DNA from 2 places in the Turicibacter sp. TJ11 genome. Region 1 is predicted to be linked to the other one. Evidence: a T-box and tRNA genes for the amino acid it is inferred to sense, from the RefSeq annotation. Region 1 holds a T-box; the other holds one or more tRNA genes.
What was found. The T-box of region 1 lies ahead of trpS (tryptophan--tRNA ligase). A T-box ahead of a tRNA ligase gene usually reads a tRNA of that ligase, here a tRNA-Trp.

Region 1 (4,162 bases):
TAAAGGACTTGAAACATTTGTGAAAGAAGAAGAACTCATTATTCACGGTGAACTAAGACCCATCAATATATAAAAGGTTAACTCCATCATAGAGTTAACCTTTTTTTATGCCCCTTTAATTAATTTAGCAAACGCATGTTTTTCTTGATGATTTTGAAATAGTTTAAACCAAGCACAAATTTCTAATGTGAAATCTAAAAAAGCAATCGGTTGTGCCGTAATAATATGACGATCTCTCACTAATCGTTTTTCAATATAATTATCTCTTGGAAATGGGTCTTGAATTCCGTAAACATACTGATACTTCGTCGACCACTCCGTTAGCGTCGTTGTATAAGTTGCTTCATCTAAAACACCTGATTTAGCTAACATAATCGTTCCAGCACTTCCAATCGCAGCTAATAGCTTTCGTTCTTGATTAAAACGTTGAATCAATTTCATTAATGATGGTTTAATGTCGACTGATCGCCCTCCGCAAAGAATTAAACCATCTGCTTGTAAATCGACCACTTCAGAAATCGTGCAATCTGGTTCAAAAGAAAAACCTGACTGTGCTTTGACGACACGATCTTCATAAGCAACCGTAATAATATCTTTTCCTGCATCTGTATTTAACACATGACAAATGAATGTAATTTCATAATCGGTCATTCCATCAAATAAAAAAACCAAAACTTTCCCCATACTTAGCCCCCATCTAACGTGTTACTTGTTTAAGTTAATCTCATTTTATTTGAAATTGCTGTTCATTGTCAATTGCTTCCACAGTATCGTTCAATAATAGAACTAAACTCCAGTCGTTCGACAGAAGGATCTGATAAGAAACGCCCTCTTTAATTGATTTCATCCCATGAAAAAGACTAGCTTAAAAAGCTAGTCTTTTAAAAAATTATTTTTTACGACCTAATCCCATCTTATGTTCGACTTTTTTAACTTTTTTAAATGCCATTCGATTCGCCTGTTCCGCTCCGCGATCAAGTACTTCATCAATTAACGAAGAATTTAATAATTCTTTCATACGTGCTTGAATTGGTTCTAATTCACGAACAACAACTTCTGCTAAATCAGATTTAAACTGTCCGTAACCGCAACCTTCATAACGCGCGACAATCGAATCAATTGACTCACCTGTCATTGTTGAATAGATTTCTAATAAATTTGATAATCCTGGTTTATTTTCACGATCAAACGCAATCACACCATCTGAATCCGTCACGGCTGATTTAATTTTTTTACGAATGACGTTTGGTTCATCTGTCATTAAGATAAAGTTACGTGGATTATCATCTGACTTACTCATTTTCTTCGTTGGTTCTTGTAATGACATAATGCGTGCTCCTGTTTTGGCGATTAACGGTTCAGGAATTTTAAACGTTTCTCCAAAACGGTTATTAAAGCGCTCCGCTAAATCACGCGTTAATTCTAAGTGTTGTTTTTGGTCATCACCCACTGGAACAAAATCAACATCATATAATAAAATATCTGCTGCCATTAAAACAGGATACATAAATAATCCTACCCCAATGCCCTGACCTTTAGAAGCTAACTTTTGAGATTTATCTTTAAACTGTGTCATACGCTCTAATTCACCCATTGATGTATTACACGTTAACATCCATGCTAATTGTGTATGTCCTGGTACTTCTGATTGAACAAAGATGGTCGCTTTTTCTGGATCTAAACCACAGGCCAAATAAAGAGCCGTTAATTCTTTAATTTTTTTACGTAATTCTAAGCGATCTTGTGGAACGGTAATTGCATGTTGATCCACAATGAAAAATAAACATTCATGCTCATCTTGTAATTTAACGAAATTTTTTAAGGCTCCTAAATAATTTCCAATCGTTAACGTTCCTGATGGTTGAATTGCAGATAAAATTCTTGCCATAATAAACACTCCTTTAGTTATTGTCATCATCCTTTAATAGAAATCCAAATAAAAAAATCGCCCCCTATCTAAATCGATAGAGGACGATTGTTAAACCGCGGTACCACCTCAATAAAATAGCACCTGCTATTTCACTTCAAACTCGTAACGTAAGTTAACCGGGTTCCCTACTCTTTTTATTCAGGTTCCACTCATGAGCCCATTCATTTAAGACATTTATCGATTTGCACCAACCATCGACTCTCTATAAAATGCGATTTAAACTACTACTTCTCAATCTAAGGTTTATTATTTATTTTCATTTTATGCAAAGCCTCTCACTTTGTCAATTAAAAATCATCATCACTTTCAAAAAGTGCCGTCAATTCTTCACTACTTAATTGATTAATAAATGTCTCGCCTTCTTGAACGATGGCTTCCGTTAAATCACGTTTTCGCTGTTGCAGACGCTCAATTTTTTCTTCAATCGTGTTTTTAACGAATAACTTAAAGACTTGAACCGTTTTTTCTTGTCCTAAACGGTGAGCTCGATCGGTTGCTTGGTTTTGGACACTCATGTTCCACCATGGATCATAGTGAATGACAACGTCTGCACCTGTTAAGTTTAATCCTGTTCCACCCGCTTTTAATGAAATTAAAAAGACTGGTGTTTGATCGGCGTTAAATTGTTCCGTTAATTTGAGTCTGTCACTACTTTTCGTTGAACCCGTTAAGATCAGATGTTCAATTTGTTTCGCTTTAAATTCTTTAGATAAAATATCAAGCATCGACGTAAATTGAGAGAAGATTAAAACTTTATGACCCGATGAAATACATTCATCCACAAGTTCTAAACAAAGTTTTAATTTTGCACTTTCTCCTTGATAATTTTCTAAATATAAAGATGGGTCGCAACAAATTTGACGTAATCGCATTAAAAGCGCTAAAATTTTAATTCGACTACGTTCAATGCCCTGAACTTGAATTTCTTGATTCATTTCCTCTTTCATTGCATAAACCATCGCGTGATATAAATCTCGCTGTGTTTTATCCATCTCACAGTACATATTAGTTTCGATTTTTTCTGGTAACTCTTTTAAAACTTCTTTTTTCAGACGACGTAAAATAAACGGTGCCACTTGTTGATGAATACGACTTAATAAGTTTAAGTTTTCTTGTCTCATGACAGGCGCTTCATATTTCTTTTTAAATTGACTGTAAGTGCCAAAATAACCCGGTAAAATAAAATCAAAAATGGACCATAAATCCGATAACGAATTTTCAATCGGCGTTCCCGTTAAGGCAAAGCGAACTTCACTGTTAATCTTTTTGGCGGCTTTTGCATTTAACGTCGTATGATTTTTAATGTAGTGTGCCTCATCAAGAATACAATATCTAAAACGCTGCGTTTGATAGCTTTCAATGTCTCGTCTAATTAAATCATACGAGGTAATTAAAATATCGTGATGATCGCTTTTAGCAATTAATTGTTTTCTTGTGGCAGGATCACCTTGAATAATTTGTGTCTTTAAGCTTGGGGCAAATTTATGAATTTCACTTTCCCAGTTATAAACTAGCGAACTTGGAGCAACAATTAAAGAAGGTTTTTTGGTCTGTTCTTTTTCTGATAATAAAACCGAGATTACCTGTATCGTTTTCCCAAGCCCCATATCATCAGCTAAAATACCTCCCATTTGGTACTTAGCCAATGTTTTTAACCAACGATATCCCGTTTTTTGATAATCACGTAAGATGGATTCAAGCTCATTTGGCACGTTGTAATCAGCCTCATCTACGTGTTTAAATTCATCAATCATCTCATTAAAGGAATCCCCACGCTTCACATCAAGAGATTGACTCATAGTTGTTAGTTGATCAAGATACAATGCCCGATACTTAGGAATTAAGATTTCATCTTCATCAAGATCTGAATCATTTAAATTTAAATCATCAACAAAGGATGCTAACGTGTCCACATATTGATTTTTTAAATGAAGGAAGGAACCATCTTTTAAACGGAAATACTTTTTATTTTGACGATACGATGCCAAAATCTTTTTGTACTCAGAGGCACCAAACTCTAAATCTTCAAAGTTAACACTTAACCAATCATTTTTCAAATGAATTCCCACTGAAAAAGACTGTGGTTCTTTAATCTTAATCGCTTTAAACGTATCGGATGCATAAACATCACCTAACTGTTTTAACTCATGAACGCCCTCATGAATAAAGGAATAAATGCCATCTTCATCTGATAAAACATAGCTTCCATCTTTTGATTTTTCAAAAAGATAT
Region 2 (4,162 bases), 750 kb from region 1:
CCGCTACACCACTGGACCTTTTTTTGTCTAGTAACACTCGCATAAGACTTGTAAAATTCAATCATTTGTCATAACTAATCGTTATTTCCTCATGCTTTCATTTTCTACGTCTTATGAACGCTCGTTTTTACTTTTCTTTATTGGTTGCGGGGACAGGACTTGAACCTGCGACCTTCGGGTTATGAGCCCGACGAGCTACCAACTGCTCCACCCCGCGATGTTTTTTGATAATTATGGCGGAGGAAGAGGGATTCGAACCCCCGCGACGCTTTCACGCCCTGTCGGTTTTCAAGACCGATCCCTTCAGCCGGACTTGGGTATTCCTCCACATTTTTATCATTGGTAGCGGAGGAGGGACTCGAACCCCCAACCTCACGGGTATGAACCGTACGCTCTAGCCAGTTGAGCTACTCCGCCTAATTTTAATTTTATTAAGTTCTGGTGCCGGAAGCAGGACTTGAACCCGCAACCTACTGATTACAAGTCAGTTGCTCTACCAATTGAGCTATTCCGGCACTTTGAATGGTGACCCGTACGGGATTCGAACCCGTGTATGCATGCGTGAAAGGCATGTGTGTTAAACCGCTTCACCAACGGGCCATTTTTAAAATGGCGCCCCAACTAGGACTCGAACCTAGGACCCCTTGATTAACAGTCAAGTGCTCTAACCAACTGAGCTATTGAGGCATTTTCGCCTAGCGACGTCCTACTCTCGCACTTACGTACTACCCTCGGCGCTAAGGAGCTTAACTTCTGTGTTCGGTATGGGAACAGGTGTGACCTCCTTGCCATCATCACTAGACTATTTAATTGGTGCCTAGGGCCGGAATCGAACCGGCACGGGTGTCACCACCCGCAGGATTTTAAGTCCTGTGCGTCTACCAGTTCCGCCACCCAGGCATTTTTTATTTCAAGGCACTCGCCTTCTTTTTAAAAATGGTGTCCTGCAGAGGACTCGAACCTCTGACCCTCTGATTAAAAGTCAGATGCTCTACCAACTGAGCTAGCAGGACATCATTGGCTGGGCTAGCTGGATTCGAACCAGCGCATGACGGAGTCAAAGTCCGTTACCTTACCGCTTGGCTATAGCCCATGATTTTATATGGTGGTGGGGGACGGATTCGAACCGCCGAACTCGGAGAGAGCGGATTTACAGTCCGCCGCGTTTAGCCACTTCGCTACCCCACCAGCTGGTGCCGGAAGCAGGACTTGAACCCGCAACCTACTGATTACAAGTCAGTTGCTCTACCAATTGAGCTATTCCGGCTATTATTTATTTATGGTGGAGGATGACGGGCTCGAACCGCCGACCCTCTGCTTGTAAGGCAGATGCTCTCCCAGCTGAGCTAATCCTCCACTTTATGGTGACCCGTACGGGATTCGAACCCGTGTATGCATGCGTGAAAGGCATGTGTGTTAAACCGCTTCACCAACGGGCCTGTTCCGTTCGCTACTTCTTTAGTTTACCAAGTTTGTCGTTTTTTGTCAAACATTTTTTTAAAAAACTTTTTTTTAAATCGTTTTTTATCTTCCAAATTTGACACTCAATTAGTTTATCATTTTCACTTTTTTGTGTCAACATCTTTTTTAAAAAATATTATTACTATCATACACGATCCTGATTCATAAGAGACAATGCATTAATATTTAAAATAATTTTTCCTTGAAGTACTCATGCATAATTAAACATTCAATGACTTATTAGAAGGGATTCATACTTTCACTAAAATATAAAACTACAGATCCTGTTATTAGCGTAAAAGATTTAAACCTATTCTCTCTTAATGTGTCAGTTATATTTCTACTAAGAATCCTCTTTTACACTGTATAAAAGGTAAATCTCTTATGTCTTTAGAATTCATAGAATAATGAAGTTGAAACCTTATTACCATCTATGGACATGATTTCCTTTTCCAAATAAAATACCCAATAATTACAGAATTATTACCAATCAAATTTCTATAATTTTAGTTAACTATTCGTATTCCTAACTATTTATTTACTCAATTAGTTATCATTCACCATTTAATATAAGCTACTAATCCAATAATTATTCAACCAGCAGTAATATATTTTGATTAACTAGTTACTTTCATTCCTAAATTCATAAAAAAAACATCCCAAAGGATGTTAATCGTTCATATTGGAGCGGGTGAAGAGAATCGAACTCTCACAGTCAGCTTGGAAGGCTGAAGTTCTACCATTAAACTACACCCGCATTTTATGGGGCGACTGATGGGAATCGAACCCACGAATGTCGGAGCCACAATCCGATGCGTTAACCACTTCGCCACAATCGCCATGGCAGGGGTGGCAGGAATCGAACCCACACTAACGGTTTTGGAGACCGCTGTTCTACCGTTAAACTACACCCCTATTATTTAATTTAATGGTGCCGGAAGCAGGACTTGAACCCGCAACCTACTGATTACAAGTCAGTTGCTCTACCAATTGAGCTATTCCGGCACGTTGAATGGTGACCCGTACGGGATTCGAACCCGTGTATGCATGCGTGAAAGGCATGTGTGTTAAACCGCTTCACCAACGGGCCATTATTTTTTAATGGCGCGCCCAAGAGGAGTCGAACCCCTAACCTTTTGATCCGTAGTCAAACGCTCTATCCAATTGAGCTATGGGCGCTTTTTAAGTTGGTGCCTAGGGCCGGAATCGAACCGGCACGGGTGTCACCACCCGCAGGATTTTAAGTCCTGTGCGTCTACCAGTTCCGCCACCCAGGCATTCTTTATTTCAAGGCACGCGCCTTCTTTTCTAAAATGGTGTCCTGCAGAGGACTCGAACCTCTGACCCTCTGATTAAAAGTCAGATGCTCTACCAACTGAGCTAGCAGGACTTTTATAAATGGCGGTCCAGACGGGAATCGAACCCGCGATCTCCTGCGTGACAGGCAGGCATGTTAACCGCTACACCACTGGACCTTTTTTGTTTTTTCGTGGTGGCTTGGGACGGAATCGAACCGCCGACACAAGGATTTTCAGTCCTTTGCTCTACCGACTGAGCTACCAAGCCTTCTTAAATGGCGGTCCAGACGGGAATCGAACCCGCGATCTCCTGCGTGACAGGCAGGCATGTTAACCGCTACACCACTGGACCTTTTTTTGTCTAGTAACACTCGCATAAGACTTGTAAAATTCAATCATTTGTCATAACTAATCGTTATTTCCTCATGCTTTCATTTTCTACGTCTTATGAACGCTCGTTTTTACTTTTCTTTATTGGTTGCGGGGACAGGACTTGAACCTGCGACCTTCGGGTTATGAGCCCGACGAGCTACCAACTGCTCCACCCCGCGATGTTTTTTGATAATTATGGCGGAGGAAGAGGGATTCGAACCCCCGCGACGCTTTCACGCCCTGTCGGTTTTCAAGACCGATCCCTTCAGCCGGACTTGGGTATTCCTCCACATTTTTATCATTGGTAGCGGAGGAGGGACTCGAACCCCCAACCTCACGGGTATGAACCGTACGCTCTAGCCAGTTGAGCTACTCCGCCTGATTTATTAAATTCTTATTTAATTTGGTGGAGACTAGGGGGATCGAACCCCTGACCTCCTGCGTGCAAGGCAGGCGCTCTCCCAGCTGAGCTAAGTCCCCTTGGGTATTTTTTTTTAATGGTCGGGAAGACAGGATTCGAACCTGCGACCCCCTGGTCCCAAACCAGGTGCTCTACCAAGCTGAGCCACTTCCCGATATAATGGCGCGCCCAAGAGGAGTCGAACCCCTAACCTTTTGATCCGTAGTCAAACGCTCTATCCAATTGAGCTATGGGCGCTTTTTAAGTTGGTGCCTAGGGCCGGAATCGAACCGGCACGGGTGTCACCACCCGCAGGATTTTAAGTCCTGTGCGTCTACCAGTTCCGCCACCCAGGCATTTCTATTTCAAGGCACGCGCCTTATTTTCTAAAATGGTGTCCTGCAGAGGACTCGAACCTCTGACCCTCTGATTAAAAGTCAGATGCTCTACCAACTGAGCTAGCAGGACATCATTGGTTGGGCTAGCTGGATTCGAACCAGCGCATGACGGAGTCAAAGTCCGTTGCCTTACCGCTTGGCTATAGCCCATGATTAAGTGGTGGTGGGGGACGGATTCGAACCGCCGAACTCGGAGAGAGCGGATTTACAGTCCGCCGCGTTTAGCCACTTCG

Region 2: it has a tRNA-Trp gene. The T-box ahead of trpS (tryptophan--tRNA ligase) is inferred to sense a tRNA for this amino acid. The anticodon was not compared.

The regions. Positions count from the first base shown of each region.
Region 1 covers NZ_CP069349.1:606,314-610,475, reverse strand. The annotation lists gene JRC48_RS02910 (hypothetical protein) at 1-73, shown strand, start outside; gene JRC48_RS02905 (DJ-1/PfpI family protein) at 106-684, opposite strand; gene trpS (tryptophan--tRNA ligase) at 890-1,888, opposite strand; T-box leader at 1,965-2,178, opposite strand; gene JRC48_RS02895 (SNF2 helicase associated domain-containing protein) at 2,218-4,162, opposite strand, start outside.
Region 2 covers NZ_CP069349.1:1,358,551-1,362,712, forward strand. The annotation lists tRNA gene JRC48_RS06380 (tRNA-Asp) at 1-18, opposite strand, end outside; tRNA gene JRC48_RS06385 (tRNA-Met) at 142-217, opposite strand; tRNA gene JRC48_RS06390 (tRNA-Ser) at 235-327, opposite strand; tRNA gene JRC48_RS06395 (tRNA-Met) at 341-417, opposite strand; tRNA gene JRC48_RS06400 (tRNA-Thr) at 440-515, opposite strand; tRNA gene JRC48_RS06405 (tRNA-Glu) at 524-600, opposite strand; tRNA gene JRC48_RS06410 (tRNA-Asn) at 611-687, opposite strand; rRNA gene rrf (5S ribosomal RNA) at 694-802, opposite strand; tRNA gene JRC48_RS06420 (tRNA-Leu) at 812-900, opposite strand; tRNA gene JRC48_RS06425 (tRNA-Lys) at 938-1,013, opposite strand; tRNA gene JRC48_RS06430 (tRNA-Gln) at 1,019-1,093, opposite strand; tRNA gene JRC48_RS06435 (tRNA-Tyr) at 1,104-1,188, opposite strand; tRNA gene JRC48_RS06440 (tRNA-Thr) at 1,192-1,267, opposite strand; tRNA gene JRC48_RS06445 (tRNA-Val) at 1,281-1,356, opposite strand; tRNA gene JRC48_RS06450 (tRNA-Glu) at 1,363-1,439, opposite strand; tRNA gene JRC48_RS06455 (tRNA-Gly) at 2,145-2,218, opposite strand; tRNA gene JRC48_RS06460 (tRNA-His) at 2,225-2,300, opposite strand; tRNA gene JRC48_RS06465 (tRNA-Trp) at 2,303-2,376, opposite strand; tRNA gene JRC48_RS06470 (tRNA-Thr) at 2,391-2,466, opposite strand; tRNA gene JRC48_RS06475 (tRNA-Glu) at 2,475-2,551, opposite strand; tRNA gene JRC48_RS06480 (tRNA-Arg) at 2,564-2,640, opposite strand; tRNA gene JRC48_RS06485 (tRNA-Leu) at 2,650-2,738, opposite strand; tRNA gene JRC48_RS06490 (tRNA-Lys) at 2,776-2,851, opposite strand; tRNA gene JRC48_RS06495 (tRNA-Asp) at 2,861-2,936, opposite strand; tRNA gene JRC48_RS06500 (tRNA-Phe) at 2,952-3,027, opposite strand; tRNA gene JRC48_RS06505 (tRNA-Asp) at 3,036-3,111, opposite strand; tRNA gene JRC48_RS06510 (tRNA-Met) at 3,235-3,310, opposite strand; tRNA gene JRC48_RS06515 (tRNA-Ser) at 3,328-3,420, opposite strand; tRNA gene JRC48_RS06520 (tRNA-Met) at 3,434-3,510, opposite strand; tRNA gene JRC48_RS06525 (tRNA-Ala) at 3,536-3,611, opposite strand; tRNA gene JRC48_RS06530 (tRNA-Pro) at 3,630-3,706, opposite strand; tRNA gene JRC48_RS06535 (tRNA-Arg) at 3,713-3,789, opposite strand; tRNA gene JRC48_RS06540 (tRNA-Leu) at 3,799-3,887, opposite strand; tRNA gene JRC48_RS06545 (tRNA-Lys) at 3,924-3,999, opposite strand; tRNA gene JRC48_RS06550 (tRNA-Gln) at 4,005-4,079, opposite strand; tRNA gene JRC48_RS06555 (tRNA-Tyr) at 4,088-4,162, opposite strand, start outside.